DNA from 4 places in the Micrococcus sp. FDAARGOS_333 genome. Region 4 is predicted to be linked to each of the others. Evidence: riboswitches for the same ligand, from Rfam matches in the RefSeq annotation. Region 4 holds a riboswitch; each other region holds the start of a gene.

Region 1 (7,181 bases), 1.6 Mb from region 4:
ACCGGACATCACACGATCGCGGCGATGGTCCTGGAGACGCTGAACGTGGAGCACGACCTGGAGCCGTTCGTGCCCAAGCCGCTGCCGCCGCGGAACTGGCGCCACGCGCGGGCCGAGGACGTCGTGTGGGCGCGCACCCACCTGGTGCCGTGGGTCATCCGCCGCATCAAGGGCGTCTCCTCCGGAGACGGCCGCAGCGCCAAGCGCCCCGACGCCGCTCCCCTGTTCGGCGCGGACATGCCGCACGGCTCGGACTACAACGAGGGCTGAGAACCCGCCGCAACAAGGGCTGAGAACCCGCCGCCCCGACGACGGCCCGGACGCACAAGCGGTGCGTCCGGGCCGCCGTCGGCTCAGAGGGCCAGGTCCTGCCGGAGCTGCTCGGCGACCTGCCCGTAGTGGACCAGGAAGCCGTCATGCCCGAGCGGTGAGTCGATCATGTGCACCTGCGGCCGGGCCGGCAGCAGCGCGGCCAGTTCGTGGGACTCGGCGGGGAGGTAGAGCCGGTCCGACTCCACGGCGGCCACGAAGGCCCGGCCCGTGAACCGCCGCAGCGCCTCGGCCACGCCCCCGCGGCCACGGCTGACGTCATGGCTCATGAGGGCCTCGGTGAGGGTCAGGTAGGCGTTCGCGTCGAACCGGCCGACCAGCTTGGAGGCCTGATGGTCCAGGTAGGACTCCACCTGGTACCGGCCCAGACGCTCTCCTGCCGCCGTGCCGAAGGGATCCTCTTCACCCTGGTGGCGGCGCCCGAACCTCACGGCCAGCTCCTCGGCGCTGCGGTAGGTGATGTGGGCGATGCGCCGGGCGATGCCGAGGCCGGCCTCGGGCTGCGGTCCTCCGTAGTAGTCACCGTCCCGGAACTGGGGATCCAGGCGGATGGCCTGTGCCTGGGACTGGGCGAAGGCGATCTGCTCGGCACTCGAGTGCGCGGTCGACGCCAGCACCCCCACGCCCGCCACACGGTCCGGCCTGCTCACGGCCCACTCCAGGGCCCGGGCGCCGCCCATCGACCCGCCGATCGCGGCATGCCAGCGGGCGATGCCGAGGTGGTCGGCCAGCCGTGCCTCCGCCTCCACCGCATCGCGCAGGGTGATGAACGGGAACCGCGAGCCCCACGGACGTCCGTCCGGGGCCGGGCTCGCCGGGCCGGTGGAACCGGAGCAGCCGCCCACCATGTTCGGCGCCACCACGAACCAGCGGTCCGTGTCCACGGCGCAGCCGGGACCGACGAGCTCATCCCACCAGCCGGTCCTCGGGTCCTGGCGGTGGGCGGCCACGTGGGTGTCTCCCGTGAGGGCGTGGAGGACCAGCACGGCGTTGGTGCCCTCGGCGTTCAGCGTGCCCCACGTCTCATAGGCGAGCTCCACCGCCGGCAGGTGGCCGCCGGTCTCCGTGTCCAGCGGCCCGACGCAGAGCCGGTGGAACCCGCCGGCGGGCAGATCGGTGCGGGTGCCCCTGACGTCCACCGCGGTCACCGGGCCTCCCCTGCGGAGGCGGCCGGGCCGTCGTCGTGCCTCACGGCGCCGGAGGCGGCGGCGAAGCCGGTCTCGAGGTCCGCGAGGATGTCCTCGATCGACTCCAGGCCCACGGAGAGGCGGACCAGGCCCGGGGTGACGCCGGTGGCGCGCTGTTCGTCCTCGGTGAGCTGGGAATGGGTGGTGGAGGCCGGGTGGATCACCAGCGAGCGGACGTCGCCCACGTTCGCCACATGGTGGTGCAGGGTCAAAGCGTCCACGAAGGCCGCGCCGGCCTCGCGGCCGCCGGCGATCTCGAAGGAGACGATCGCACCGGCGCCGCGCGGGAACAGCTCCTTCGCACGGGCGTTCCACCGGCTCGAGGCGTGCTCGGGATGGACCACGGCCTCCACCTGCCCGTGGCCGTCCAGGTACTCGACGACCCGGCGGGCGTTGGCCACGTGGCGCTCCATGCGCAGGGACAGGGTCTCCAGGCCGAGGTTCACCAGGAAGGCGTTGAACGGGGAGATCGCCGATCCGTAGTCACGGAGCAGCTGCACGCGGGCCTTGAGGATGTAGGAGAGGTTCACGCCGAAGGCACCGTCGGCACCGAGGTCCCGAGCGTAGACGAGGCCGTGGTAGGACTCGTCCGGCTCGGTGAAGCCTCCGAAGCGCTCGGGGTACCTGCCGTAGTCGAAGGTGCCGGCGTCCACGATCACGCCGGCCATGGCCGCGGCGTGGCCGCCGAGGTACTTGGTGGCCGAGTGGGTGACCACGTCCGCACCGTGCTCGATCGGCCGGAACAGGTACGGCGAGGCCAGGGTGTTGTCCACGATCAGCGGGACACCGGCCTCGTGGGCGACGGCGGCGACTCCGGCGACGTCCAACACGTCTCCGCGCGGGTTGCCGAGGGACTCGCCGAAGAACGCCTTGGTCTCCGGGCGGACGGCGGCCCGCCACTGCTCCAGGTCGTCCGGGTCCTGCACGAAGGTGGTCCGGACCCCGACCTTGGCCAGGGTGTGCTTGAAGAGGTTCTGTGTGCCGCCGTAGAGCGAGGTGGAGACCACCACGTGGTCTCCGGCGCCGGCGACGTTGAGGATCGCGAACGTGGTGGCTGACTGCCCGGAGGACAGCAGCAGCGCACCCACGCCGCCCTCGAGCGCGGCGATCTTCTCCTCCACCGCCTGCTGGGTGGGGTTGCCGATCCGCGTGTACAGCGGGTCCAGGTCCGCCAGCGCGAAGCGGTCCGCGGCAACCTGGGAGCTGGGGAAGTCGAAGGACGTGGTCTGCACGATCGGCAGAGCGGTGGCGCCGTGGGCGTGGGGCTGCTCGGCGCCGGCGTGGATCTGACGGGTCTCGAAGCCCCAGGCCTCGGCGGCGGGGGTCTCGGCGTTCGCGGAGGTGCTCGTCTCAGGGGCGCTGTTCTGGGTGGTCATGGCGGATTCCTGGGGCTGTCAGGGTCGGCCATGCCCCCGCGCCTCGGACTGCCGTGGACCTTGAGCAGGTCCGGGGCTCTGGCACGCCCGTGCGGGAGCGGGCGCATGACACGACCGCGCTTGCCGGGCCCCGGTCTGGGGCCGGCCTGGTCGTCACCCGGGGCACCCCGCCGCGGTGGGGAGGGTTGCCGGCCAGAATGCCGGGGCATTGGTGCTGGCTCTCGTGACCGTGCCGCCAGTGTGGCATCGGGGACACACCGACCGCACACCGGCTCGTCACGATTTCATGTCCTTCGTCACACAGGGCTAGCCTGAGCCTCACGACAGCCCGGCTGACATCCCCTGGGCCGACGAGAGGACGATCTTCGTGAGCACCATCCGCCTGGACCATGTGTCCTACGCCGCCGGCCCCGAGGGCCTCGACGCCACCGTGGAACGGGTTTCCGACGCCCTCGGCGTGGAGCGCGTGAAGGGCGGCGTGCACCCTCGGTTCGGCACCCGCAACGCCCTGTTCCCCATGGCCCACGGCCAGTACCTGGAGGTCGTGGAGGTCCTGGACCACCCGGCGGCGGCGAACGCCCCGTTCGGCCAGGCCGTGCGCTCCCGCTCCGAGCAGGGCGGCGGCTGGATGGGCTGGGTCGTGGCCACAGACGACCTCTCCGCCTTCGAAGAGCGCCTCGGCCGCTCCGCCGTGCCCGGCAACCGCAAGTTCCCGGACGGCCGCGAGCTGACCTGGAAGCAGATCGGCATCAAGGGCCTGATCGCGGACCCGCAGGTCCCGTACCTGGTCTGCTGGGACGAGGGCACCGAGGACCTCCACCCCTCCCTGGCGGCCCCGGCGCAGGCCTCGATCTCCTCGCTCACCCTGGCCGGCTCCCGCGAGCGTGTCCGCTCCTGGCTGGGCCTGGACGATCCGTCCCAGAAGGTCGAGGACCTCACCATCGAGTACGCCGCGCCCTCGGGCACCCCGGGCCTGCTGACCGTGCGGTTCGAGACCCCCCGGGGCACCGTCACCCTCTGACGGCCGCCCTCACCCGCGGCGCTCTTCCCGGCGGCCTCCCCCGGCGCTCTTCCTGACGGCCACCCCCCCTGCGCCCTTCCTGACGGCCTCCCCCGGCGCTCTTCGCCTACTGGTCTGCTGGCCTACTTGTCTACTGGTGAGGACACACCGTCTGGCACCCCTCCTGTGCGGGCGATGAGGGTGTGTCCTCACCAGTTGGCAGGTGTGTCCTCACCAGTTGGCGTCGGACGGGGACGGACCGGACGTCGGACTGGGCATCGGACCGGGCCTCGGACGGGGACGGTCAGGTGCCGAACCAGCCCAGCTGAGCCAGCAGCGGGGCGGCGACGAACCCGGTGACGTCCAGCAGCAGGTGGGCGACGACCAGCGGCATGACGCGGCGCCAGCGCAGGTAGAACAGCACGAAGACGACGCCCATCGCCGCGTTGCCCAGTCCGGGGCCGATGCCCTGGTACAGGTGGTAGCCGGCGCGGAGCACGGCGAGCCCGATCACGATCGCGGTGACGCGGACCGGCAGGAAGGCACCGGTGTCCGTGGTGCGCGGGGCCGGCAGCAGCGGCGCCTGCTCCCCCGCCAGACCACAGGAGCGCAGCTGCTGCAGATAGGACAGCCGGTCCACCATCCAGGCCACCACGATGACCTCCTCCACCAGCGCATGGCGCAGGGCGGACAGGACCAGCACGGGCACGGCGTACCAGGTGTCGTCCATGGCGGAGCCGACGATCGCCGTGGTGGCGCCGAGGGCGCGGCCGCCGGCGTAGACGGCCAGGGTGCCCAGGCCCATCACGAGGAACAGCAGGGAACCCCAGCCGAGGTCCGCCCACGGGCGGCGGAAGTCCAGGCCGAACGCGCGGAACGGGTTGCGGCCGCGCAGCCGGACCAGGTGGAGCACGAGGGCCACCGGGACGAGGGCGAAGCCGATGTTCAGCAGCTGGTAGGTGAGGTCGAAGACCCATCGGTTGTTCAGGACCGGGTTGAGGACGGTCGTCTGGTCCTGCAGCGGCCCCTGGGTCATCTTGTCCAGCAGCTGCACCACTGCGTAGACCGCGGACTTGCCCAGGGACAGGCCGAGGACGATCGCGACCTCCCAGCGGACGGTGCGCGCCGAAGGGGCGGGCAGCGCGCCGGAGGGGCGTGCCGTCGTCGGGCCCTGACTGGCCTGGGTGGTGGTTCCGGAGGTGCTCACGTGCGCAGTGTAGGTCCGTCCGCCGGGGGTACGGTGTCAGTCATGGCGTCGGATCCGCTTCCCTCAGAGATCGGGCTCGCGCGCACCTGCGCCGAGCGACTGCTGCCCCACGTGGACGCCCGGACCGCCGAGCGGCTGACCGGAGCGCGCTGGGATGCCGGACGTGTGGAGGAGTCCGGCCAGTTCCACCGGGTGCTCGTCCTGGACGACGTGGCCGTGCTGCGCATGACGCGGATGGCGGAGGCCGGTGCCGCCCCCGGCACCTGCTGGGCGCCGGACGACTCCCCGGCCTTCCACCTTCCTCGTCGCATGGGCCTGCTGCAGGCGCTGGCCGCACGGGGCCTGCCGTTCTCCGTGCCGGCGCCGCTGTCCGAGGTGTGGCACGCCGAGACGGCTGAGGGCGTGCCGCTGACCGCGGCGGTGCTGCAGCCCTACCTGCCCGGCCAGCCGCATCCGGTGCACGAGGGCGACCCGGCAGTGCTGCGCGGGATCGTGGACGCCCTGGACGCCGTGGACGTCACGGATGGGGATGTGGCCGCAGGGCTCGGCCCGGCGTGGGCCTTCCGCGGACCGTGGACGGACGAGCGCATCCAGGCACTGCGGGCGCTGCCGGCGGCGTTGCCGGCCGAGCATGCCGGAGCCCTGCCGCAGTCCTGGCAGGAGGCGGTGGAGGTCATCGCGACGACGGTCCGCACCTGGTTCTCCGAGCCCGCCGTGGCGCCGCGGCTGGTCCACGGGGACCTGGCCGGCCACAACCTGCGCTGGGTGCCCGTCCCCGGCGAGGGCGACGCGGTCGTGTGGAGGCTCGCGGGCATCCTCGACTGGGACCTGGCGCATGCCGGAGACCCGGCACGGAACGTCGCGGACCTGGCGATCTGGCACGGCCAGGACCTCATCGACGAGATCGCCCGGGACACGGACGAGGCCGGCCGGGTCCGTGTGTGGCTCGGCAACGCGGCACTCGAGGCGCTGGACGACGCCCGCGCACGGCAGGAGCTCACCGGCCGGCCGCTGCGCTGGGACAAGCTGCTGCGGAAGGTCCTGCCGCGCATCGAGCGGGCGATGACCGCGTTCTGAGCCCCTGGCGCTGTCGCTCGCAGAACCGGAGCCGCCGCGCGCCGTCCGGTCCGCTTCCCAGGCATTTTCGCTGACGATATGGGAGGGGCCCGGACCGCGGCCGGTCTCGACACTTTCACGAACGAAAGCGCCCGCTGACGACATGGGGGGCCCGGACCCCAGCCGGTGAGCCGGTGGTCCGGGCCCGTCTCCTGAGCGTCGCCTCGGGCCGAGCCTCGGCGTCGTCTCGGGTCGATCAGCCCTGCACGGCGGCGCGGGCCTTCACGAAGGCCTGCACGGCGTTCTCCACGTCTTCCTCGGAGTGGGCGGCGGAGAGCTGCACGCGGATGCGGGCGGCGCCCTTCGGGACCACCGGGTAGGAGAAGGCGGTGACGTAGACGCCCTGGTCCAGCATGGCGTCGGCCACGCGGGCGGCCAGCGCCGCGTCGCCGAACATCACGGGGACGATGGCGTGCTCGCCGTCGAGCAGCTCGAAGCCCTCCTCGGTCATGCGACGGCGGAACAGGGCCGCGTTGTCGAAGAGGGTCTTGCGCAGGGCGGCGGAGCCCTCCACGAGGTCCAGGGCGGTGAGGGTGGCGGCCACGATCACCGGGGCCACGGAGTTGGAGAACAGGTAGGGGCGGCCACGCTGGCGCAGCACCTCCACGATCTCCTTGCGGCCGGACACGTAGCCGCCGGAGGCGCCGCCGAGGGCCTTGCCGAAGGTGCCGGTGTAGATGTGCACGCGGTCGGAGACGCCGGCGTGCTCGGGGGTGCCGGCACCGGTGGCGCCCATGAAGCCCACGGCGTGGGAGTCATCCACCATCACCAGGGCGCCGTACTCCTCGGCGAGGTCGCAGATCTGCTCCAGCGGGGCCAGGTAGCCGTCCATGGAGAACACCCCGTCGGTGACGATCACCGTGCGGCGGGCGCCGGCGCCGTCGTTCAGCTCCTTGGTGGCCTCCAGCTGGGCGCGCAGGTCCTCCATGTCCTGGTTGGCGTAGCGGAAGCGGTGCGCCTTGGAC
Region 2 (7,181 bases), 360 kb from region 4:
CCGTTGCCGTAGATGTCCAGCTGGACGCCGTGGAGGGCGGACTCGTCGCGGTCGAGGAGCAGGAGCTTCTTCGGGCCCAGGCGGTGCAGCTGCACGGCGAGCTCGGAGCCGATGGAGCCGCCGGCGCCGGTGACCAGCACGACCTTGCCCGTCACGTAGTCGGAGATGGAGGTCAGATCGGTCTTGATGGGCCGGCGGCCCAGCAGGTCGGTGACGTTGAGGTGACGCAGGGATCCGAGCGTGACCTGGCCGCCCACCATCTCGCGCAGCGGGGGCACCATGATCAGGTCGAGGTCCTTGTCCTCACAGACCTTGCTCACGTTGTCCACGTGTGCCGCATCCGCCCGTGAGATCGCGTAGATCACCGCTTCCGCGCCCTGCTTCTCGGCGACGGCGGCGAGGTCCTTGCCGCGACCGCGGACCTTGTGGCCGTGGACGCGCAGGCGTGCCTTGCCCTTGTCGTCGTCCAGGAAGCCGACGATCCGGTAGGGCGGCTCCTCGGCCTGGCGCATCAGCTGAGCGATCTGGTGCCCGGCGTTTCCGGCGCCGTAGACGAGCGCGGGGACCGCGTCCTTCACGTCGGCGCGGGGACCGGAGTCGGTGACATTGCGGACTGTGAAGCGGCCGGCCAGCATGAACAGCAGAGCCAGCGGCGGCAGGGTGAGCGCGACGCCGCGGGGGAAGTTCTCGGAGACGACGCTCAGGGCGAGGCCGATCACCAGGGCGATGCCGGTGACGAGGACGCCGGTCCACCCGACGTCAGAGAAGCTGCCGACGCGGTTGCGCCCCAGGTAGTTCTGCGTGACCAGGCCGGCGCCCACCTGTAGCACCACGGCGATGCCGGTGAACAGGAGGACCCAGTTCCACTGGGTGTTGGACAGGCCGAAGTCGTACCGCACCAGCAGGAAGGCCAGCAGCGCCAGGACCCAGGAGAGGCTGTCCCAGAGGATCAACAGCAGATGTCGGGCCAGGGGAGGCAGGCGGTCGAACCTCGGGCGCGCTGATGTTGCCGTCATCGGATCAGGAGTTCCTTTCGGGAAATGTCACTCACACGTAGCATAGTGCTGTTTCTCAGGTCTCTCGGCCTCACGGGGGAACCAGTCCCTGCGCCGGAGAATGGTGGGTGTGGCCTGAGAACTCTGAGAAGTGTATCCGGTGTGGATGACGTTTCGGTAAACAGAAGGGCCTGCGGGAAGCATCGATGCGGTCCGGTGTCTTCGGCGACTGTCTGGCCCGGCGTGGCGCCGGGTCCCCGTGACTCGGTGCCACGCCGTCCTGCGTCTCAGCCGCCCAGCCGATAGTGGCGCTCGAGCGGCGTGCCGTTGACGGCCCGGTCGCCGAGCAGCCGGGCGCGGTAGATCAGCGGGTTGTGGCTCGCGAGCACGCGCGCATTGCGCCAGCGCCGGTCCAGCCCGCGTGTGCGCAGGGTCGCGGAGGCCCCGCCCACCTCGAACAGGCCGGTCGCCGCGTCGAGGGCGGCCCGAGCGATCACCTGCTGGGCGGCGTAGACGGCGGTGTACACCGCGTCCACCTCGGCCTCGGCCAGGGGTGCGCCCGCCGCCTCGGCCCGCAGCGCACGATCCAGGGGCCCGACGACGGCGTCGAACGCCGCCTGCGCCCCGAACGCGGCGGCCTCCAGCTCACCCACCACCTGTAGCACCTGAGGATCGTCACCGGGCCGTGGGGCCGCACCGTGGGCGGGTGGGGCGACCGTAGGCATCCGCCCCGGGTCCGTCCCAACCCGCCGACGGGTGGCGTCACGTGCCGGTCCCCACCGTCGGGCGGTGGCGTCGGCACCGCCGGCATGACGGGTACCGGTCGCAGGGCCGTCACAACGGGTCACCCGGACCTCGCCGCACCTGCGAACGGCACCGACAGGTTCCGGGTGGCGGCGAGTCCGTCCTTGTGACGTGCTGACCGGACCTCCGCTGGACTCGCGGCGGCCCACCGCGTGGGATGGGCGCACCACCCATCCAGAGCGGCCGAGAGATCTGGCTCGACGACGCCGCAGCAACCAGCCCGCCGACCCCGGACTCACGGGAACGGCAGGCCCGGTGCTACCGCCAGGACCGATGGACGAGAGCAGATGCCCCGTCATGCCACACAACAAGTCCACGCCGGCTACGAGCCCGCCGCACCCCACCGGCCGGTCGTCCCGCCCATCCACCAGACCACGGCGTTCCGTTTCCCGGACCACGCCACGGCGGCATCGATGTTCCGGCTCGAGACCCCCGGCTTCACCTACAGCCGCACGGGCAACCCGACCGTCGCGGTGTTCGAGAACCGCCTCGCCGCACTGGAGGGTGGCATCGGCGCGATCGCCACGGCCACCGGCCAGGCCGCCGTCGCGCTGTCCCTGCTGGCGCTGCTGCAGGGCGGCAAGCACCTGGTCGCCTCCAGCCAGCTCTACGGGGGCACCGTCGACCTGCTGACGGACACGTTCGCGGACTTCGGCATCGAGGTCACCTTCGCGGACCCGGCGGACCCGCCCGCGTGGGCGGCCGCGGTCCGGCCCGACACCCGCGCGTTCTTCCTCGAGGCCATCACCAACCCACTCGCCACCCTCCCGGACCTGCCCGCGCTCGCGGACCTCGCCCACGCTGCCGGCGTGCCCGTGGTGGTGGACAGCACCCTCGCGACGCCGGCCCTCTACCGGCCGCTGGAGCACGGCGCCGACGTCGTCGTGCACTCGGCCACCAAGTTCCTCGGCGGGCACGGAGCGGTGCTCGGCGGCGCGATCGTGGACGGCGGCACGTTCGACTACGGTGCGGCGCCGGACCGGTGGCCGCAGCTGGCCCGACCCAAGGCCCGCTACGGCGGGCAGACGCTGGTCGAGCGGCACGGCCGCGGCGCCTACCTGACGCTGGCCCGCAGCAAGTTCCTGCACGACCTCGGCCCCACCCTCGCCCCCGCGAGCGCGGCGCAGTTCATCCAGGGGCTCGAGACGCTCGACCTGCGCGTGGCCCGCCACACCGCCACCGCCCTGGCCGTGGCCGAACACCTGGCCGGGCACGCCGCCGTCGCGCGGGTGCACCACCCCGGCGTGGCCGGGCATCCCAGCGCGGCGCTGGCCGCCCGCGACTTCCCGGACGGCGTCGGATCGGTGTTCTCCTTCGACCTGGCCTGCGGTCCCGAGGCCGTGGCCCCGTTCCTCGACGCGCTCGAGCTGTTCCAGCTGGTGGTCAACGTCGGCGACGCCCGGTCCCTCGTCTCGCACCCGGCGACCATGACGCACTGTCGCCTGACGCGGCAGCAGCGCGAGGCCGCCGGGATCGCCGAGACCACCGTCCGGCTCTCCATCGGGCTGGAGTGTCCCGACGACCTGATCGCGGACCTGGACCGTGCCCTGGCCGTGGTGACCGCCGCCGGGCCGGCCGTCCCAGCCACCACGCCCGCCGCCGTCCCCGAGACCACCGCCGTCACCCAGGAGGTGCGCTGAGATGACCGCCGTCCACCACACCACCCGCTCCGTCTCCCGTCCCGCCGTCCGCGGCTTCACCACCACCGCGGTGCACGCCGGCCAGGAGCCCGACCCGCTGACCGGCGCCGTGGTGCCGCCGATCTACCAGACCAGCACCTTCGTGCAGGACGGCATCAACGAGCTGCGCGCCGGGCACGAGTACAGCCGCGGCTCCAACCCGACCCGGAACGGCTTCGAGACCCAGCTCGCCGCCCTCGAGCACGGCGACCGGGCGTTCGCGTTCGCCTCCGGGCTCGCCGCCGAGGACGCCCTCCTGCGGGCCGTGCTGCGCCCCGGCGACCACATCGTGATGGGCGGTGACGGCTACGGCGGCACGCACCGCCTCATCACCACCGTCCTCGAGCCGTGGGGCGTGTCCAACACCCCCGTGGACATCACCGACCCGACGGCGGTCGCCGCGGCCGTCCGCCCCGGCCGCACCGCGCTGCTGTGGGTGGAGACGCCCTCCAACCCGCTGCTCGGCATCGCGGACCTGGCCGCCTGGGCGCAGATCGCCCACGACGCCGGCGCGCTGCTGGTCGTGGACAACACGTTCGCCTCGCCCTACCTCCAGCGGCCCCTGGACCTCGGCGCCGACGTGGTGGTGCACTCCACCACCAAGTACATCGGCGGGCACTCGGACGTGCTCGGCGGCGCCGTGGTGGTGGCCGACCGCGAGTTCCGCGGCCGGGCGCTGGCCGAGGCGGTGGCCTACCAGCAGTTCGCCGCCGGTGCGGTCGCCGGCCCGCAGGACTCCTACCTCGCCGCCCGCGGCCTCAAGACGCTCGGCCTGCGCATGGACCGGCACGGCGCCAACGCCGCCGCGCTCGCGGGCTGGCTGCAGGGCCGCCCCGAGGTCGCCCAGGTCTTCTACCCCGGGCTGCCCGACCACCCGGGCCAGGCGCTCGCCGCGCGGCAGATGGACGGCTTCGGCGGCATCGTCTCCATCCGGTTGGCCGGGGGAGAGGCCGCGGCCCGCGCGTTCGCCGAGGCCACCGAGCTGTTCGCGCTCTCGGTCAGCCTCGGCGGGGTCGAATCGCTGCTCTGCTATTCCTCCGAGATGACCCACGCCTCCGTGCGGGGCACGCCCCTGGCCGTCCCCACGGACCTGGTCCGGCTCTCCGTCGGCATCGAGGACGTGGCCGACCTGCAGGCGGACCTCGAGGCCGGCCTCGAGTGCGCCGCACGCGTCGCCGCCGGCCGCGGGGCGCCGTCGTCGTCCGCGGTGCCCCGTCCCGCACCCGCCCACCACCGCACCACCCGCGTCCGCACCCCGGAGAGGACCCGATGAGCCACGCCACACTTGTCCCGAGCACCGCGCCCACCCGCGTGGACGACCTGACGTTCAGCGTCCACACCACGCCGTTCGACGAGGACTACACGCCCGCCACCAGCACGCGCGCCACCACGAACTTCGCGAACCTCGCCCGCGGCGCGGACCGGCGGGAGAACCTGCGCGCCGCCCTGGCCATGATCGACGGGCGCCTCAACGACCTCGCCCCCTGGGACAACCCGGAGCGGGACCGCTACACGGCGCGGATCGAGATCGTCTCGATCGACGTGCACTTCACCGCCGACGACGGCGCGGACGTCGACTTCCCGCTCATGGAGATGCTCGACGTGCGGGTGGTCGAGCGCGCGACGGGCGCCGTGCTCGGCCGCAGTGTGGGGAACAACTTCTCCTCCTACGTCCGCGACCACGACTTCTCCGTGGTGCTGCCCGCGCACGCGGCGACGTCGCCGGGGACCGAGGAGCCAGATGGCTTCGGCGACCTGCACGGGCGGCTGTTCCGGCACCTGCTCGACTCGCAGGCGTACCGGGAGCGGTTCCCGCATCCGCCCGTGATCTGCATCAGCGTGTCCACGAGCCGCACCTACCGGCGGCTGACGAACGAGCACCCCGTGCTCGGGGTCGAGTACCGCCAGGACGAGCCCTCCCGCACGGACCGCTACTTCGGCCGGATGGGCCTGGGGATCCGGTGCTTCCTGCCGCGCGGGGCCGTGGCGCCGCTGGCGTTCTACTCGCGGGGCGACCTGCTCAACGACCACGCGAACCTCTCCCTGGCCGGGCTGATCGCCACCATGGAGACCTTCCAGCGGATCTACCGGCCGGAGATCTACAACGCGAACACCAGGGCCGGCGAGGTCTACCGGCCGTGCCTGGACCACGGCGACTTCTCGCAGACCCGGATCGCCTACGACCGCGAGGAGCGGGCCCGCCTCGGCCGGGAGCAGGGGGAGTACACGCAGGAGCACTTCGTGGGACCGCACTGCGACCTGCTGGAGCGCTGGGCCACCGCCCACGCCGCACGAGACACCGAGGAGACCCGATGACCACCCTGATCCCCACCACGCTCGTCGGCAGCCTGCCCAAGCCCGGCTGGCTCGCCGAGGAGGAGACGCTCTGGTCACCCTGGAAGCTCGAGGGGGAGCAGCTGCGCGAGGGCAAGCTCGACGCGCTCGCCCTCGCCGTGGCCGACCAGGAGCGCGCGGGCATCGACATCGTCTGCGACGGCGAGCAGACCCGCCAGCACTTCGTCACCACGTTCATCGAGCACCTCGGCGGCGTGGACTTCGACCGCCGCGAGACGGTGCGGATCCGCGACCGGTACGACGCGAGCGTGCCGACCGTCGTCGGGGAGGTGGGCCGACCGTCGTCGGTGTTCGTGGACGACGCGAAGGCCCTGCGCGCGCGGACGGACCGGCCCATCAAGTGGACCCTGCCCGGGCCGATGACCATGATCGACACCCTCGCCGACCGCCACTACGGCAGCCGCGAGAAGCTCGCGTGGGAGTTCGCGCGCATCCTCAACGAGGAGGCGCGGGAGCTGGCGGCGGTGGGCGTCGACGTCGTGCAGTTCGACGAGCCCGCGTTCAACGTGTTCTTCGACGACGTCCGTGACTGGGGCGTGGCGACGCTCGAGCGTGCGGCCGAGGGCCTGACGTGTGAGACGGCCGTGCACATCTGTTACGGCTACGGGATCAAGGCGAACAACGACTGGAAGGCCACGCTCGGGGAGGAGTGGCGCCAGTACGAGACGTCGTTCCCGCTGCTGCGCGAGTCCACGATCGACACGATCGCCCTGGAGCGGCACCACTCCCGGGTGCCGGCGGAGCTCATCGGCCTGCTGCGCGGCAAGAAGGTGATGGTCGGCGCGATCGACGTGGCGAGCGACGAGATCGAGACGCCCGAGGAGGTCGCGGCGACCCTCCGGGAGACCCTCGAGTTCGTGGACGCGGACAAGCTGATCGCGAGCACCAACTGCGGCATGGCGCCGCTGGCTCGCTCGGTGGCGCGGGACAAGACGGCGGCGCTCGTGGCCGGCGCGCGGATCCTCCGGGAGGAGCTGGGCGGGGAGTGAGGGGGCCTGGTGGCCTTGCCTGGCCGGTGGGGCCTCGTCAGGATCGTCTGCATGGATCCTGATGCGAGCCCCCGTGCCCGGCTCACCGCTGACGATCCCCGGCCGGGCGGTCGTCCCGCGACGTCGACCGAGGGGCCCCACCGACAGCTTGATCAGCAATCGTCGCCGGAGCTGTGGGGCCGTCTGATCGCTGCGGTGTTCGCCCTCGACGGCGTCGAGGAGGGCCACAGCACCGTCTCGCCAGCAACGTCGCGCGCCGTCCACCTGACAGGCCGGCCGGAGGAGCGCACCCCGGAGGTCAACCTCTCACCAGGCCGGCGCTGGGAGCCGGTGCACCTGCATGGGGTGGACGACACGTC
Region 3 (7,181 bases), 2.1 Mb from region 4:
GAACCGCCCTATGACATGGACGTGCTGCGGGAGCGGCTGGCCCCCGAGCAGATGCCCGTGCGCCGGACCTACACCGTCCGCGCGGTGGATGCACGGGCGCAGACGGTGGCCGTGGACTTCGTGGTGCACGGGGACGAGGGCCTGGCCGGCCCGTGGGCTGCGCAGGCGAAGCCGGGGGAGAAGGTCGCGTTCTTCGGGCCCGGCGGCGCCTACCGGCCGGACGAGGACGCGGACTGGCATGTGCTCGCCGGCGACGAGGCGGCACTGCCGGCTCTGGCCGCCGCGTGCGAGGACATGGCCGCACGGCTGCCGCAGGCGCGGGGCGTGGCACTGATCGAGGTGTCCGGAGAGCAGGACGAGCAGGAGTTCGCCGCGCCGGAGGGAGTCCAGGTCCGCTGGCTGCACCGCGGCGGGGACTTCAGCCCGCAGACCGCGCTCTGGGTGGACGCGCTCGAGGAGCTCGAGTTCGGGCCGGGCCGCGTGCAGGCGTTCGTCCACGGTGAGCGCGAGCAGGTGAAGCGGGCCCGGAGGCACCTGACCGACGTGCGTGGGCTGGACCGCAGGCAACTGTCCGTCTCCGCATACTGGGCCCACGGCCGTGCGGAGGAGGCGTTCCAGGCGGAGAAGCGCGAGCCGATCGGCAAGATCTTCGACGACGACTGACCCGCTGCCCCGTTCTCCCGTCCCCATCCCTGGTCTCACGCCCCCATCCCTGGCGTTTCTCCGCTCCGCCCACCCCTGGCGTTTCTCCCCTCCGCCCACCCCTGGCGTTTTCGCTCGTGAAACGGGAAGGGGGCGCCTCCCACTTCACTAGCGAAGACGCTGCGGGGAGGGGTGGGGGCGTCTGGCCGGGGAAGGGTGGAGGCGTCCGGCCACGGTGCCGGTCCACGTTCGTCAGGGGTGGACGCGGGTGGAATCCGTTGTGATTTTATGGGGGAGCATAGAGTTCGGAGGCGGGCGTCCGGCCTTCCTCCACGATCATTGACGAGGGGACCGACCATGAAGAACCGTGTGTCCATCGCCGCCGGCATGTTCGCCGCCGGTAGCCTGCTGCTCACCGCCTGCGGCTCCGCGCCCACCCTGGATGAGGCCTGGCCGGAGGTTCGCAAGAACTTCGAGGAGGCCGAGAGCCTGCGTATCAACATGGAGGCTACCGGTGAGGAGGACGACAGCACGGGCACCGTCGACCTGGCCGGCGCCACGGACGACTCCCACATGAAGGGCACCATGAACATCCCCATGGGCGGAGACCCCGTGAACATGGAGGTCATGAGGCTGGACGGGGATGCGTACCTGAAGGTGAAGTCCGACGGCGAGGACAATGCCTTCACCGAGATGCTCGGCGACAAGTGGCTCAAGATGTCCGCCTCGGAGGCCGAGGGCATGGGCGAGTTCGCGATGTCCTCCTTGGTGGACCAGATGGTGGAGGACATGCCGAAGAGCGATCACTTCGACGGCCACGACATCGAGGCCGAAGAGGTCGAGATCGACGGTGAGAAGTACGACAAGTACGTGATCCCTGAGGATCTCCTTGAGAGCGAGGACGCCGGGGACGTCTACTACGTGGACCGTGATGACAACACGCTGTTCCGGGTGGAGGGCACGAAGACCGAGGACGGCGGCCAGGAAGCCGTCGTGACGTTCACCGACTGGAACGAGGTGGAGGCTCCGGAGGCGCCGGCAGAGGACGAGGTCGTCGACCAGTCCGATCTCATGAACCCCTGACACCCACCCGTGAGGGGAGGCCGGACGTTTCCGGCGCCTGTCTCCGGCGCCCCGCCGGACTCCCCACTCGTTTTCGCTCGCGAAACGGGAGGCGACGCCTCCCGTTTCGCGAGCGAAAACGTCTGGGGCGGGGGCGGGAGTCGTCAGAACCTCACCGGCGGGCGGCGACCGCCTTCTCTATCTCCGCCACGCACGGCTCGTTCTGCAGGCTCGTGGTGTCCCCGAGGGCGTCACCGGTGAACAGCTGCGTGAGCAGTCTCCGCATGATCTTGCCGGACCGGGTCTTCGGCACGTCCGGCACGAACACCACGTGCGCCGGCTTCGCCACCGGGCCGATCACCCGCGCCACGTGCCGCCGCAGCTGCTCGGCCTGCTCTGCGGTCTCCTCCGGGCGGCCGGCCACGGCGAACCGCTCGTGCGCCACCACGAAGGCCACCGCCGCATGCCCGGTCTTCGGATCCGGGACCGGGCACACCCCGGCCTCGATCACCTCCGGGTGTGCCACCAGCGCCGACTCGATCTCGATGGTGGACAGTCGGTGCCCGGAGACGTTGATGACGTCGTCGATGCGCCCGAGGATCCACACGTCCGAGTCATCGTCCCGCTTGGCGCCGTCCCCGGCGAGGAACCAGCCCTGCCGCGCGTAGTCGGCCCAGTAGGAGTCGTAGAACCGCTGCGGGTTCCCCCATACGGTGCGGGCCATGGACGGGGAGGTCCGGGTGACCACGATCTTCCCCTGCAGGTGGGCGCCGACTGAGGTGCCGTCGTCGTCCACCACGTCCACGTCCACACCCGGCAGCGGGCGGGATCCGCAGCCGGGCTTGAAGACGGTGTCGGTCGGGCGCGGGGAGAGCACGGTGGAGCCGGTCTCGGACTGCCACCAGGTGTCCACCATCGGCACGCCCACGGCGCCGTCGCGGGGCACCGGCGCCCTACCCGCCGCGGCGGCCTGACCGTCCAGCCGGTCCAGCGCGTCCCGGCCGATCTGCGTGCGCGCCCACACCCAGGCCTCCGGGTTCACCGCCTCGCCGACGGTGCCGATCAGGCGGATCGAGGACAGGTCGTACTCCGCGGGCACGCCGTCCGGGTGCCAGCCCATCAGCGATCGGATCAGTGTGGGAGCCGTGTAGTAGCTGGTCACCCCGTAGCGCTGGATGACCTCGAAGTGCCGGCCCGGGTGCGGGGCGTTCGGCACGCCCTCGTAGATGACCTGGGTGACGCCGTTGCTCAGCGGCCCGTAGATCTCATAGGTGTGGGCGGTGACCCAGGCCAGGTCCGCGGTGCACCAGTGGACGTCGTCGTCGCGCCGTGCCGGGTCCGGGTGGGAGAACAGGAAGTCGTGCGTCCACGAGGCCGCGGCGAGGTACCCGCCGGAGGTGTGCACGAGCCCCTTCGGCTGCCCCGTGGTGCCGGAGGTGTACATGATGAACAGCGGGTGCTCCGCGTCGAAGGCGCGCCGGGTGTGGACGTCCGGCTGGCGGTCCACGACGTCGTGCCACCACAGGTCCCGGCCCTCGGTCCACGGGATGTCCCGGTGGCCGGTGCGGTCCAGGACGAGGACGTGCTCGATCGCGTTGTCCCCGGACACGGCCTCGTCCGCGTTGGCCTTCACCGGCACGGCCGTGCCCCGGCGGAACTGGCCGTCCGTGGTGACCAGCAGCTTCGCCCCGGTGTCCTCGACGCGGAACCGCAGCGCCTCCGCCGAGAACCCGCCGAACACGAGCGAGTGCACGGCGCCGATCCGCGCGCACGCCAGCGTGATGACGATCGTCTCCACGAGCACGGGCAGGTACACGACGACGCGGTCGCCCGCCTCGATGCCCAGCTCCTCGAGGGCGTTCGCGGCCTGGGCGACCTCGCGCTGCAGCTGCGCGTAGGTCACCGCCCGGCGGTCCCCGGGCTCGCCCTCGAAGTACAGCGCCACCTTCTCCCCACGCCCGGCCTCCACGTGCCGGTCCACGCAGTTGTACGCCACGTTGAGCCGCCCGTCCGCGTACCAGCGGATCTGCGGGGCGGCCCCGGCGGCCGCGTCCGTGGGGACCGTGTCCGTCACCTGGGTGAAGTCCGTGTCCCAGGTCAGCCGGCGGCCCACCGCCTCCCAGAGGGCGAGTCGGTCGGATTCGGCGACGACGGCGCCGTCGCCCCGACCTCCATGGGCCCGTCCCGCGGGCCGTCCCGGGTGGACGTCCGGGTCCGCTGCGTCCACCAGGGACTGCGGCAGCGGACCGGGCAGCGTGGCCAGGGCGGCGGCGGGGACGCCGTCGTTCGGGCCGCGGACGGGATCCGGCGCGGGGAGGGCCGTCTCGGCGACGGCCGCGGCGGTGCCGGCTGCGGACACGGGCATGGGGTGTCTCCTTCCATCGGTCCTGGCGGGAGCACCCGCAGCCCGCGGGGAGGCGGCGGACCCGGGTTGCTGCGGCGTCGAAGAGCCAGGTCTCTGGTGCCGCTCCGGATGGTGTGCGCATCCACGGTAGGCCCGCGGTGTGCCGCAGACGCGGTGCCGGTCCGGCTGGTGGGCGTGGACGCGTTGCGCCAGGTCATCTGGGCGGCGCCGACGGGCGACGCCCGTCCGGCGAGGGTGTCCATGACGGACGTGAGGCGGCTGCCTTCCGTGGCCGGGCGGGGCCGTGCTGTGCTGTGGCCGACCCATCCAGAGCGGCCGAGAGATCCGGATCGACGACGCCGCAGCAACCCCCTCATCCCTGCCCGGCAGGGTCGGGACGGTGCTACCGCCGGGACCGATGGAAAGGAGCCCGCGCATGTCCGCGCCCCTCACCGCACCCCACGACCCGACCGTGAACGCGGTCCCCACCCGTCCGCCGCTGGCCGTCACCCCGGACGTCCCGGACACCGACGACCTCGCTCGACTGCGGCAGCGGTTCGCCCCGATCTTCGAGCGCATCGCCGCCGGCGCCGCCGAGCGGGACGTGAACCGCGCCCTGCCGTACGAGCAGATCCGCGAGCTCAACGCCGCCGGCTTCGCCACCCTGCGCGTTCCCCGGTCCCACGGGGGACCGGAGGTGAGCGTGCGCACGCTGACCGCCCTGCTGGTGGAGCTGGCGGCCGCCGACTCGAACGTGGCCCACCAGTACCGCTCCCACTACGGGTTCCTGGAGTCCCTGCGCCACAAATCGTCCGCCCAGCAGGAGCGCTGGTACCGGTTGATCCTCGAGGGAGCCACCGTGGGCAACGCATCCACGGAGACCTCGGGCAACGCACTGGGCACCCTCAACACCCGGCTCGAGCCCCGTCCGGGCGGCGGCGCGGTCCTCACCGGGCGCAAGGGCTACGCCACCGCGTCCCTGTTCTCCACCCACACCCGGGTCTCCGCGGCCATCACGGACGACGACGGCAGGACGACGCCGGGCCGCTGCTTCGCCGTGGTGCCCGTCGATCACGAGGGCGTCGAGCTCTACGACGACTGGGACGGCTTCGGGCAGCGCCTCACCGCCACCGGCACCGCCGTGTTCACGTCCGTCCCCGTGGACGGCGCCGACCTCTTCGACCGTCAGGCCGGCACGGCCGAGGCCGTGATCGAGGCCGCCTACTTCCAGCAGTTCCTGCTGGCGGTCCTGGCCGGCATCGCCACCGGCGCCCGGGACACCGCCGCCGAGCTGGTGCGCGCCCGCACCCGCACCTTCAACACCGGCTCCGGCGCGCTCTACCGCGACGACCCGCTGATCCAGGAGGCCGTCGGACGGATCGCCGCCACCGCCTTCTCCGCGACCGCCGCCGTGCTGCACGCCGCCGACGCCCTGGACCCGGCCATCGCCGCGGTCGACGCCGCCGCCGAGGGCGAGGACCTGGCCCTGGAGGTCTACGCGGCCGAGCTGGCCGTGGAACAGGCCCAGGTGACCGTCCCCGAGGCCGCGATCCGTGCCGCCTCCGAGCTGTTCCACGCCGGCGGCGCCTCCAACACCCGCTCCGGCAAGGCCCTCGACCGGTTCTGGCGCAACGCCCAGACCGTGGCCACCCACAACCCCATCCCGTTCCGTGCCCGCTCTGTGGGCGACTGGTTCGTCAACGGCACCCTGCCCGAGGGGCTGAACGCCATCGGCGACGCCGCCGGCGCGCCGAAGCACTCCGAGCAGGGCGGCGCCCCGTCGGCGTCCGGGGCCGAGGCCGGCCCGGCGGTGGGCACTGCGCCGAAGGGAGGGGCACGATGAGCACCGCCTCGTTCCGCCTCTGCGCCTTCGAGATGATGACACCGGTGCATCAGTCTCCGGGGCTGTGGCGCCACCCGGACTCCCGCATCGCGGAGTTCGACAGGCTCTCCTACTGGGCCGACCTCGCCCGCACGGCGGAGGACGGCGGCTTCTCCGCGATCTTCCTCGCGGACATCCTCGGCCTCTACGACGTCTACGGCGCAGGCGTGGAGGCCACCGTCCGCGGCGGCGTGCAGTGGCCGCTGCTGGACCCGTTCACCGCGGTCTCCGCCATGGCCGCGGCGACGGACCGAGTGGGCTTCGGCGTCACCGCCTCGGTCACCTACGAGCAGCCCTATCTGCTGGCCCGCACCCTGGCCTCGCTGGACCACTTCACGCACGGCCGGATCGGCTGGAACATCGTCACCAGCTACCAGGACTCCGCCGCGCGGAACCTCGGCCTCCAGGAGCAGATCCCACACGACGAGCGCTACGACCGCGCCGACGAGTACCTGGACGCGATCTACCGCCAGTTCGAGGGATCCGTGGAGCCCGGCGCGATCCTCGCTGACGCGGACGCCGGCGTCTTCGCCGACCCCGCCAGGGTCCACCCGGTCGGGGCCGACGGCCCCCACGTGAAGCTCCCCGGCGTCACCCTTGCCCACCCCGGCCCGCAGGGCACCCCGTTCCTGTTCCAGGCCGGCGGCTCCCCGCGCGGACGGCGCTTCGCCCAGGAGCACGCCGAGGCCGTCTTCTACATCGGCCCCACCACGTCGCATGTGCGCCGGTTCGTGGAGCAGACCCGCGCCGAGCTCGCCGAGGCCGGACGGCCCGCGGACGCCATCCAGGTGTTCGCCATGGTCACGGTGGTGGTGGACGAGACGGACGAGCAAGCCCGGCAGCGGCTTGAGGACTACCGCCGGTACGTGGACGTCGAGGGGGCGCTCGCGCTCTTCGGCGGCTGGACGGGCGTGGACCTGTCCGGCCTGGACCCGGACGCCCCGCTGGAGCATGTGGAGAACGAGACCTCGCGGACGGCCCTGGCGGCCTTCACCACCCAGTCCCCGGACCGTGAGTGGACGGTGCGGCAGGTCGCGGAGTTCGTGAGCATCGGTGGCCGCGGCCCGGTGATCGTGGGCTCGCCGCAGACCGTGGCGGACGAGCTGCAGCGCTGGCAGGCCGAGACCGGGGTGGACGGGTTCAACGTCTGCGCCGCGGTCCGCCCGGCCGACCTCGAACGGTTCGCCGACCTGGTCACCCCGGAGCTGCGCCGCCGTGGTGTGCTCGCCGAGCCCGCTGCCGGCCGCACCC
Region 4 (7,181 bases):
CCCTCCACGCTGCCGTCCGCCGGGTACCCGATCATCACGGCATCCTGGTTGGCCACGCTGCGCACGCCGAGGTCGCCGAGCGGGGCGGCGACCTCGACGCCGGACACCGCGCGGATGCGGTCGAGGTCGGCGGTGCTGAGGCGGTCGGCCGAGCTCGTCCACGCGGCCGTGTCCAGCGGAGCGGAGAGCGCTTCAGAGCTCGGGGCGGCACCGGGGGCGGAGACGACGAGGTCGTAGGTACCGCGCCAGCTGCGATCGACAAGGTCCCGGAGCCGCTGTGTGGCCTGCGCCTGGACGGTGAGGCCCACGACAAGTGTCAGGGCAAGGGCACCGGCCACCAGCCGGAGCATGCGAACGCTCGGCAGAGCCGGCCAGGCGGGAGCGGTGCGGCGAGACGCTTCTCCCGGGGATTCACGTCCCGCCGCGCCCCTTCTCCGAGGCTGCGTCATTCGGAGAGTGCAGTCAGGACGACCCGGAACGGGGAATCGTTGTCCACCGTGACCGTGAAGGTCATGGGTCCGGCCTCTGGCACGGGAGCCGTCGCCGCAGACCAGTCACCGCACGCACCCTCCGAGCCGGCCATCCACGTCTTCTCGTCCTCGCCTTCCCGAGAGGTGTGAATATCCGTCTTACCCGTCGCGTCCGAGGGGCAGAGCAGGATGACCCGCAGAACCGCACCCTTCTGTGCATCCACGGTGATCTCCTGCGAACCGGTCCCGACCGCTTCCTCGAGCACAGACTCCGTCGCCGGGTCGAGGTAGCCGGCATCCGGATGCTGGCGTGAGTACTCGACCAACGTCATCCCGTCCTTCTCGAAGAGAGCGGCCGGAAGCGCCTCCTCAGCGTCCGAGCCTGACGAGCCCGCGCCGGAAGCGGCCGTGGACTCCGCAGAAGATGCGGACGCGTGTGCCGGGTCACTCGATGACGCTGCAACACTGGATTCCCCCGAACTGGACGTCTTGTTGTCCGAGGCGGAGGAGCATCCTGTCATGGCTGTACCGAAGAGAATCGCCGCGACGATAACCGAGGCGCAACGAGTAGATCGCAGGAGGGGGAAGGAGGACATGATTGACCTTCTTGTCATGAGTGAACGAAACGGGAGTGCTCTGGCGCCGAACCTTTCGAGTTCGACGCCGGAGCACTTCCCCTGGGTCAGAGACGGTAGTGCTGAAAGTGGAACTGCTGCCATGGAGTGGTGAACGACCCGCTACGCACGGTCACTACCTTGCAGTTCCTGGTCAGCATCTGGCGCTTCCAAGTTCCCTTAGCCCGCTTGGCACCAATCACGAGCTTGCCACCGTTCTTATAGCTAGCCGGCACCTTCCACGCTCCACTGATCGTATTGGTGGAGGAATAGGTGACACCCACTCGGGTGCCTACCTTGGCCGAAACACCCGCGAGGATTGCACGAACATCACCTGACACCTCGCCCGTAATGTCCCCGCTGACGGCAAACGTTCGTCCAGTCGCGATGGAGAGGGTCACGCCGGGCGCCCCAGACACAGAGGAATAAGCCGAATGGGACTTCTTGAAGGTATTCGAGGTCACATTGACAGTCGTCCAACTCTCCTCTGCACAGTCGGCGTTCGGCGAGATGACACCCCCCTCCGGGGATGAGGTCACCGCCCCCGCTCCCGGGGCTGCCGTCAGCGCAGCTGCCACAACGACCCCTGCCGATACCGCCGACAGCTTCTTCTTGATGTCCATCCACATGATCCGACCCCTTTCAGGTGAACCGGCCGTGGGGCCGCGGGTTGCGGTCTCGAGCTCCCCCCTCTCTCGAGTAGCGTCATCCTGACCCAGCCGCCCTAGATGTGTCAAGCATCACATTCTGGCAGTGCTCCGCCGAGACTACGGCGCAGGAAAACCGTCGTTTCGCCGCTGCTCGGCACGGCGACGGCATCGGTGTGACCTCGCGTGTCGTTCACAGGGTCGACACCTTTGACGCCCCGGCGTGCCCGCTCCTACCGTGGAGCCCAGAATCACGAGTTCCCGCCATTCACGGCCCTGGCCGGCGGGACGGCAACCCTCTCAACGCTGCAGTGGGGTGCTCCAGGTGAGGATTCGGCCCTCCGGCACCCCGGTTGGGCAAGTACAGCGTCTCTGCGGACACGTCGGTCCGCCCGCCTGCACCGCAGGGCCGCGTCCGTTCCGAAGGGATCCGACGCATGACCACCACCGCACTGCTCTCCCCCGCCACCGCCGCGCATCCGCGCTGGGACGAGGACATCACACCCCTGAACCTGCGCCGAGGACTCGGCGCGTTCCCCACCGGCGCGGTGGCCGTCACCGGCCGGTCGGGCGGTGTGGACGAGGTGATGGTGTCCTCCTCCTTCGCCGTGGGGATCTCCTGGGAGCCGGCGCTGGTGTCCTTCTCCGTGCAGAAGTCCTCCCGCACGTGGGCCCGTCTGCGAAACGCGGACACCCTCGGCGTCTCCCTGCTCGCCGAGGAGCAGCACCACTTGTGCCGTCAGCTGGCCTCCCGCACCGGAGACCGCCTCGCCGGGCTGGAGCTGCACCGCACCGGCCGGGGCACCCCGTTGCTCGAGGGCTCCTCGCTGTGGTTGGAGACCCGCCTGCACGCCGAGGTGGACGCCGGCGACCACACGGTGTTCCTGCTGGAGGTCCTGGGCTTCGCCGACCACACGGACGTCCACGCCCCGGCAGCCCTGCACCACAACGCCTTCACCGGGTTGCGCCCGCTCGCCTGATCCGCCCGGATCGCCTCCGCCCGCCGGCGGCGGGAGGCACGACGACGGCCGCCCCGCGTCATCCGCCCGTCCCCCTCCCTGCGACAGGGCCGGGAGGACAGCGGCCGGTGTACCGCCGTCGTCGGGAAACGTGAGACGATGGGCAAGAAGCAGTTCTCCCTGTTTACCCGTCTTCTTGCAGTACCCGGGCCTGACGGCCAGGGGGCGTTGGTCTTCGCGGTGCAGTGTCACCGCTTCACCCGTGCCGCGAGCCCGCTGCACGGCACCGACGCCGACAGCCTGCGCACCGCAGGCGGGCACAGCGAAAGGACACCCCCATGACCGTGGGCACCGTCAAGTGGTTCAACACCGAGAAGGGCTTCGGCTTCATCGCTCCGGAGGACGGCTCCGCCGACGTCTTCGTGCACTACTCCGCCATCCAGGCACAGGGCTTCAAGGAGCTCCAGGAGAACGACCGCGTGGAGTTCGAGACCGTCCAGGGCGACAAGGGCCTGCAGGCCGCCAACGTCACCCGCCTCTGAGTCCGTGACACCCCGCCCGGCGGGGCGCTGACCTGGGCATGAGACCACGCCCAGGGCATGGACACAGGAGTGTCACAAGGGCCGGTGAGCCGCTAGAATCGTCTTTGCAGGCGTTCGACATGCGGCCGACCGGCCCTCGTGCATCCAGACCTGACTGCACCCGGCACCGGCCATTAGCCCGGAGGGGACCCACTGATGACCGCACGCAGCACCACCGGCTCCGCACACGCGCGCGCCCTCGGCGTGACCGGCGTGCTGCTCTCTGCCGCCGTGCTCGCCGGCCCGGCCCACGCTGTGGAGACCGCCGAGCCGAGCACCGCGCCGTCGTCGAGTGCGGAGACCACCACCCCGGAGCCGACCGAGGAGCCGACCGAGGAGCCGACCGCTTCCCCCACGGAGGACCCCACCAAGGAGCCGACGCCGTCCGAGGATCCGTCGCAGAGCCCGTCGGGTGACCCGGCCGAGCCCGCTGAGGACCCCACCGAGGATCCGTCGCCGAGCCCGTCCGACGACCCGTCCGAGGAACCCACGCCGTCACAGGAGCCGTATGCCTCGCCGTCGGGCACCCCGACCGAGCCCACTGAGGACCCCACCCCCTCCGAGGACCCGACGCCGTCCGAGGACCCCACCGAAGACCCCTCCCCGTCACGCGAGCCCTCCCCCTCGCCGTCTGACGACCCCACTGAGGACCCCTCCCCCTCCGAGGACCCCTCGCCGAGCCCGTCGGACGACCCCACCGAAGGCCCCTCCCCGTCACGCGAGCCGTCCCCCTCGCCCTCCGACGACCCGACTCCGAGCCCGTCGGACGACCCGACCGAGGACCCCACCCCGTCCGAGGAACCGACGCCGAGCCCGACCGAGGACCCGACGCCCAGCCCGTCCGACGACCCGACCAAGGACCCGACGCCCAGCCCGTCCGACACCCCGAGGTCGCCCAGCCCGTCCGACACCCCGCGGTCGCCGAGTCCGACCCCGCCGCTGTCCACCCCGTGGACCCCGCACGCCTCCTCGGCCCCTGACGGCCCCGGCAGCCCATCCTCGACCGCGCCCGGCACCCGGACGCCGGCCCCGTCCTCCGAGGTGCCCGGTTCTTGGACCCCGTCGCCGTCCGCCGACGGCCAGGACGACTCCTGGACTCCGGCCCCGAGCCCCGGCACGGACGACGCCCCGAGCCCCGAGGCCTCCGGGACCCCCGGAGACGGCGCGATGTCCCCGTCCGGCGAGCCGCTGGACCTGGACTTCTACCCTGCGCCGACCCCCGGTGGGGCCACCGAGGCCCAGGGCGCCGCGTCCCTCGGCTCGAACGACGGTTCCAGCCGCAACAGCACCCTGCGCGACGCCTCGGACAGCGCCCTGTCCGGCCTGCAGAACTCCGGCCGTCTCCTCGAGGACGACGCCCTCGCCGCCCTCGAGCACGCGCAGAAGGAGAAGCTGGTGAAGCCGCAGGCCTCCGGCGACCAGACCGAGGACCTGCGCAGCATCCTCTCCGAGGGCGAGACGGACGATTCCTCCATGGACTGGGCGGAGCGAGGTCCGCTCCTGGCCCGCGTCGGGCAGGCGCCCGGGTGGCTGATCGCCGTGCTGCTCGTCAGCGTCGCCACCCTCGGCGCGCTCGGCTACCGGTCCTTCGCCGCCTTCCAGCGCCGCCGCGAGGAGCGCCAGGGCGGCTGACGGTCCCACCCGCACACGGAAGAGCCGGCCCCGGCAGACCGTCTGGTCTGCCGGGGCCGGCTCGTGTCAGGACCGCGGCGGGTCCGCGGGGTCAGGCGCGGCCCTCGGGGTCACGCGCCGACCTCGGGGTCAGGCGCGGCCCTCGGGGCGGTCGCCGCCCTCCACGGTCTCGGTGGTGCCACGGCTCGTGTCCTCGTCGCCTTCCTCGATGCGGCGGTTGCCGTGATCGTCCTGGGACGGGCCGGCGGCGTACGGCTCCGTGTGCTCGTCGTCGTGCGGATGCTCGGCGGTCTCATCGCGGACGGGGGCCTGCTGTGCAGCAGTGGAGCCCCCGGCAGCCGAGGTGCTGCGGCTGTCCTCCACTGCGCGCTGGCCGGTGACTCCGTTGCCGTAGTAGTCGTACAGCGACTGGCCCTCGGCCAGCTGGGTCACGCGCGGCATCGGGGAGGTCGACGGATGCGCCTCCTCCGCGGCGGCCGACGCGCGGCGCTCGGCCGCATTCGCCTGGGCGCGCTGGGTCGGGGTGACGAGCAGCTCCGAACGCCACTCCGGGTTGTGGTCGTTCAGGTACTGGATCGGGGCATGTTCGCCGAAGTGGTCGGCGTCCGCCTCCTCCCAGTCGAGGTCCCAGCCGCCCGGAGGGGCGTTCAGGAGCTCGTTCTGGCGGATCCAGCGGTAGATGGACGCGTAGGAGCGGGTGCTCAGGTGGTCCACACGGCGGCGCAGCATGCGCGTGTTCAGCTGGGACGGGTCGGTGACGCCCATGGACGCCATGATCTGCACGGCCTCGCGCACGGTGAGGCGGTGGTAGTTGTACACGCGGGCGGACTTGTCCTCCACGTCCAGGGCGCGCATGAGGCGCGGGTCCTGGGTGGCCACGCCCACCGGGCACTCGTTGGTGTGGCACTTCTGGGCCTGGATGCAGCCGGTGGCCATCATCATGGCGCGGGCGGACATGGTGAAGTCCGCGCCCTGGATGAGGCGCTTGACGATGTCCGAGCCGGTGGCGATCTTGCCCGCGGCGCCGATCTTCACCATGTGGCGCAGGCCGGTGCCGACCAGCGCGTTGTGGACGAGCATGAGGCCCTCGGTGAGCGGGGTGCCGATGTGGTCGGAGTACTCGAGCGGGGCGGCGCCGGTGCCGCCCTCCGAGCCGTCCACGATGATGAAGTCCGGAGCGATGCGCTCCTCCCACATGGCCTTGCACATGGCCAGCACGTCCACGCGGGAGCCCACGCAGAACTTGATGCCGATCGGCTTGCCCTCGGAGAGCTCACGGAGCTGCCCGATGAACTGCACCATCTCACGCGGGGTGGAGAACGCCGAGTGCGAGGCCGGGGACAGGCAGTCCTTGTCCTCCGGGATCTCACGGGCCTCGGCGATCTCCGCGGTGATCTTGGAGGCCGGGAGCATGCCGCCCAGGCCGGGCTTGGCGCCCTGGGACATCTTGATGGTGATGCCCTTGACCTCGGGGAGGACGGCCTTCTCGCGGAACTTGTCCGCGTTGAAGGTGCCGTCCTCGTTGCGGCAGCCGAAGTAGCCGGAGCCGATCTCCCAGAACAGGTCGGCGCCGTTGCCGCGGTGGTACTTGGTCAGGCCGCCCTCGCCGGTCTCGTGGACGAAGCCGCCCATGCCGGCGCCCTTGTTCATGGCCAGCACCGCGTTGGCGGAGAGCGAGCCGAAGGACATCGAGGAGATGTTCATCAGGGACATGTCGTACGGCTGGCTGCAGTCCGGCCCGCCGATGCGGACCGTCGGCGGCTCGGCCGGCGGGTTCACCGGGGCGGACGAGTGCAGGAGGAACTCGTAGCCGATCTCACCGGTGTCGCGCTCGGTGCCGAACGCCTTGTGGTTGTCGAGGCCCTTGGAGCGCGCGTAGACCAGCGAACGGGTGTCGCGGTCGAACGGCTTGCCGTCGAAGTTGCGCTCGATGAAGTACTGCTGGATCTCCGGGCGGATGGACTCCAACAGGTACCGGAAGTGGCCGAGGATGGGGTAGTTGCGGAGGATCGCGTGCCGGCGCTGGGTGAAGTCCCAGATGCCCAGGACGGCCAGGGCGACCAGGATGACGGCCAGGAACCACCAGGCTTCGTTGCCCAGCGAGGCCACCAGAACCACGATCAGAGCCCCGAGCGACAGCGCGGCGATGACGAGAAATCTGTTGTTCACCCGAACATCGTGCCGTATCAGGATGTGGAATGACAGTACCGACGGACGTTCCCCTCACATTCCGTCTCCGCCGTGGACACTTCGTCCACGGGACGGGCGCGGAAAGGCC

The links. Region 4 has a riboswitch for S-adenosylmethionine ahead of CEQ11_RS11845 (flavin reductase family protein). Riboswitches for the same ligand answer to the same signal wherever they lie in the genome.
Region 1: it holds a riboswitch for S-adenosylmethionine, as region 4 does, so the genes downstream of both, CEQ11_RS04800 (O-acetylhomoserine aminocarboxypropyltransferase/cysteine synthase family protein) here and CEQ11_RS11845 (flavin reductase family protein) in region 4, are expected to answer to the same signal.
Region 2: it holds a riboswitch for S-adenosylmethionine, as region 4 does, so the genes downstream of both, CEQ11_RS10140 (O-acetylhomoserine aminocarboxypropyltransferase/cysteine synthase family protein) here and CEQ11_RS11845 (flavin reductase family protein) in region 4, are expected to answer to the same signal.
Region 3: it holds a riboswitch for S-adenosylmethionine, as region 4 does, so the genes downstream of both, CEQ11_RS02805 (acyl-CoA dehydrogenase family protein) here and CEQ11_RS11845 (flavin reductase family protein) in region 4, are expected to answer to the same signal.

The regions. Positions count from the first base shown of each region.
Region 1 is NZ_NJFJ02000001.1:1,076,273-1,083,453, reverse strand. Features, by position in the region: gene CEQ11_RS04810 (SGNH/GDSL hydrolase family protein) at 1-270, shown strand, start outside; gene CEQ11_RS04805 (homoserine O-acetyltransferase) at 354-1,478, opposite strand; gene CEQ11_RS04800 (O-acetylhomoserine aminocarboxypropyltransferase/cysteine synthase family protein) at 1,475-2,893, opposite strand; SAM riboswitch class IV at 3,005-3,122, opposite strand; gene CEQ11_RS04795 (VOC family protein) at 3,261-3,914, shown strand; gene CEQ11_RS04790 (CPBP family intramembrane glutamic endopeptidase) at 4,198-5,100, opposite strand; gene CEQ11_RS04785 (phosphotransferase family protein) at 5,143-6,177, shown strand; gene CEQ11_RS04780 (glycine C-acetyltransferase) at 6,413-7,181, opposite strand, start outside.
Region 2 is NZ_NJFJ02000001.1:2,291,437-2,298,617, reverse strand. Features, by position in the region: gene CEQ11_RS10150 (nucleoside-diphosphate sugar epimerase/dehydratase) at 1-1,016, opposite strand, end outside; gene CEQ11_RS10145 (hypothetical protein) at 1,283-1,660, opposite strand; SAM riboswitch class I at 1,967-2,079, shown strand; gene CEQ11_RS10140 (O-acetylhomoserine aminocarboxypropyltransferase/cysteine synthase family protein) at 2,087-3,439, shown strand; gene CEQ11_RS10135 (cystathionine gamma-synthase) at 3,441-4,751, shown strand; gene CEQ11_RS10130 (putative oxygenase MesX) at 4,748-5,794, shown strand; gene CEQ11_RS10125 (methionine synthase) at 5,791-6,822, shown strand; gene CEQ11_RS10120 (luciferase family protein) at 7,018-7,181, shown strand, end outside.
Region 3 is NZ_NJFJ02000001.1:596,480-603,660, forward strand. Features, by position in the region: gene CEQ11_RS02790 (siderophore-interacting protein) at 1-663, shown strand, start outside; gene CEQ11_RS02795 (hypothetical protein) at 1,000-1,725, shown strand; gene CEQ11_RS02800 (AMP-binding protein) at 1,877-4,069, opposite strand; SAM riboswitch class I at 4,369-4,473, shown strand; gene CEQ11_RS02805 (acyl-CoA dehydrogenase family protein) at 4,485-5,891, shown strand; gene CEQ11_RS02810 (LLM class flavin-dependent oxidoreductase) at 5,888-7,181, shown strand, end outside.
Region 4 is NZ_NJFJ02000001.1:2,652,988-2,660,168, forward strand. Features, by position in the region: gene CEQ11_RS11830 (hypothetical protein) at 1-350, opposite strand, end outside; gene CEQ11_RS13205 (hypothetical protein) at 446-1,066, opposite strand; gene CEQ11_RS11840 (hypothetical protein) at 1,153-1,707, opposite strand; SAM riboswitch class IV at 1,981-2,101, shown strand; gene CEQ11_RS11845 (flavin reductase family protein) at 2,169-2,711, shown strand; gene CEQ11_RS12790 (hypothetical protein) at 2,850-3,032, shown strand; gene CEQ11_RS11850 (cold-shock protein) at 3,029-3,232, shown strand; gene CEQ11_RS11855 (hypothetical protein) at 3,428-4,903, shown strand; gene CEQ11_RS11860 (FMN-binding glutamate synthase family protein) at 5,033-7,072, opposite strand.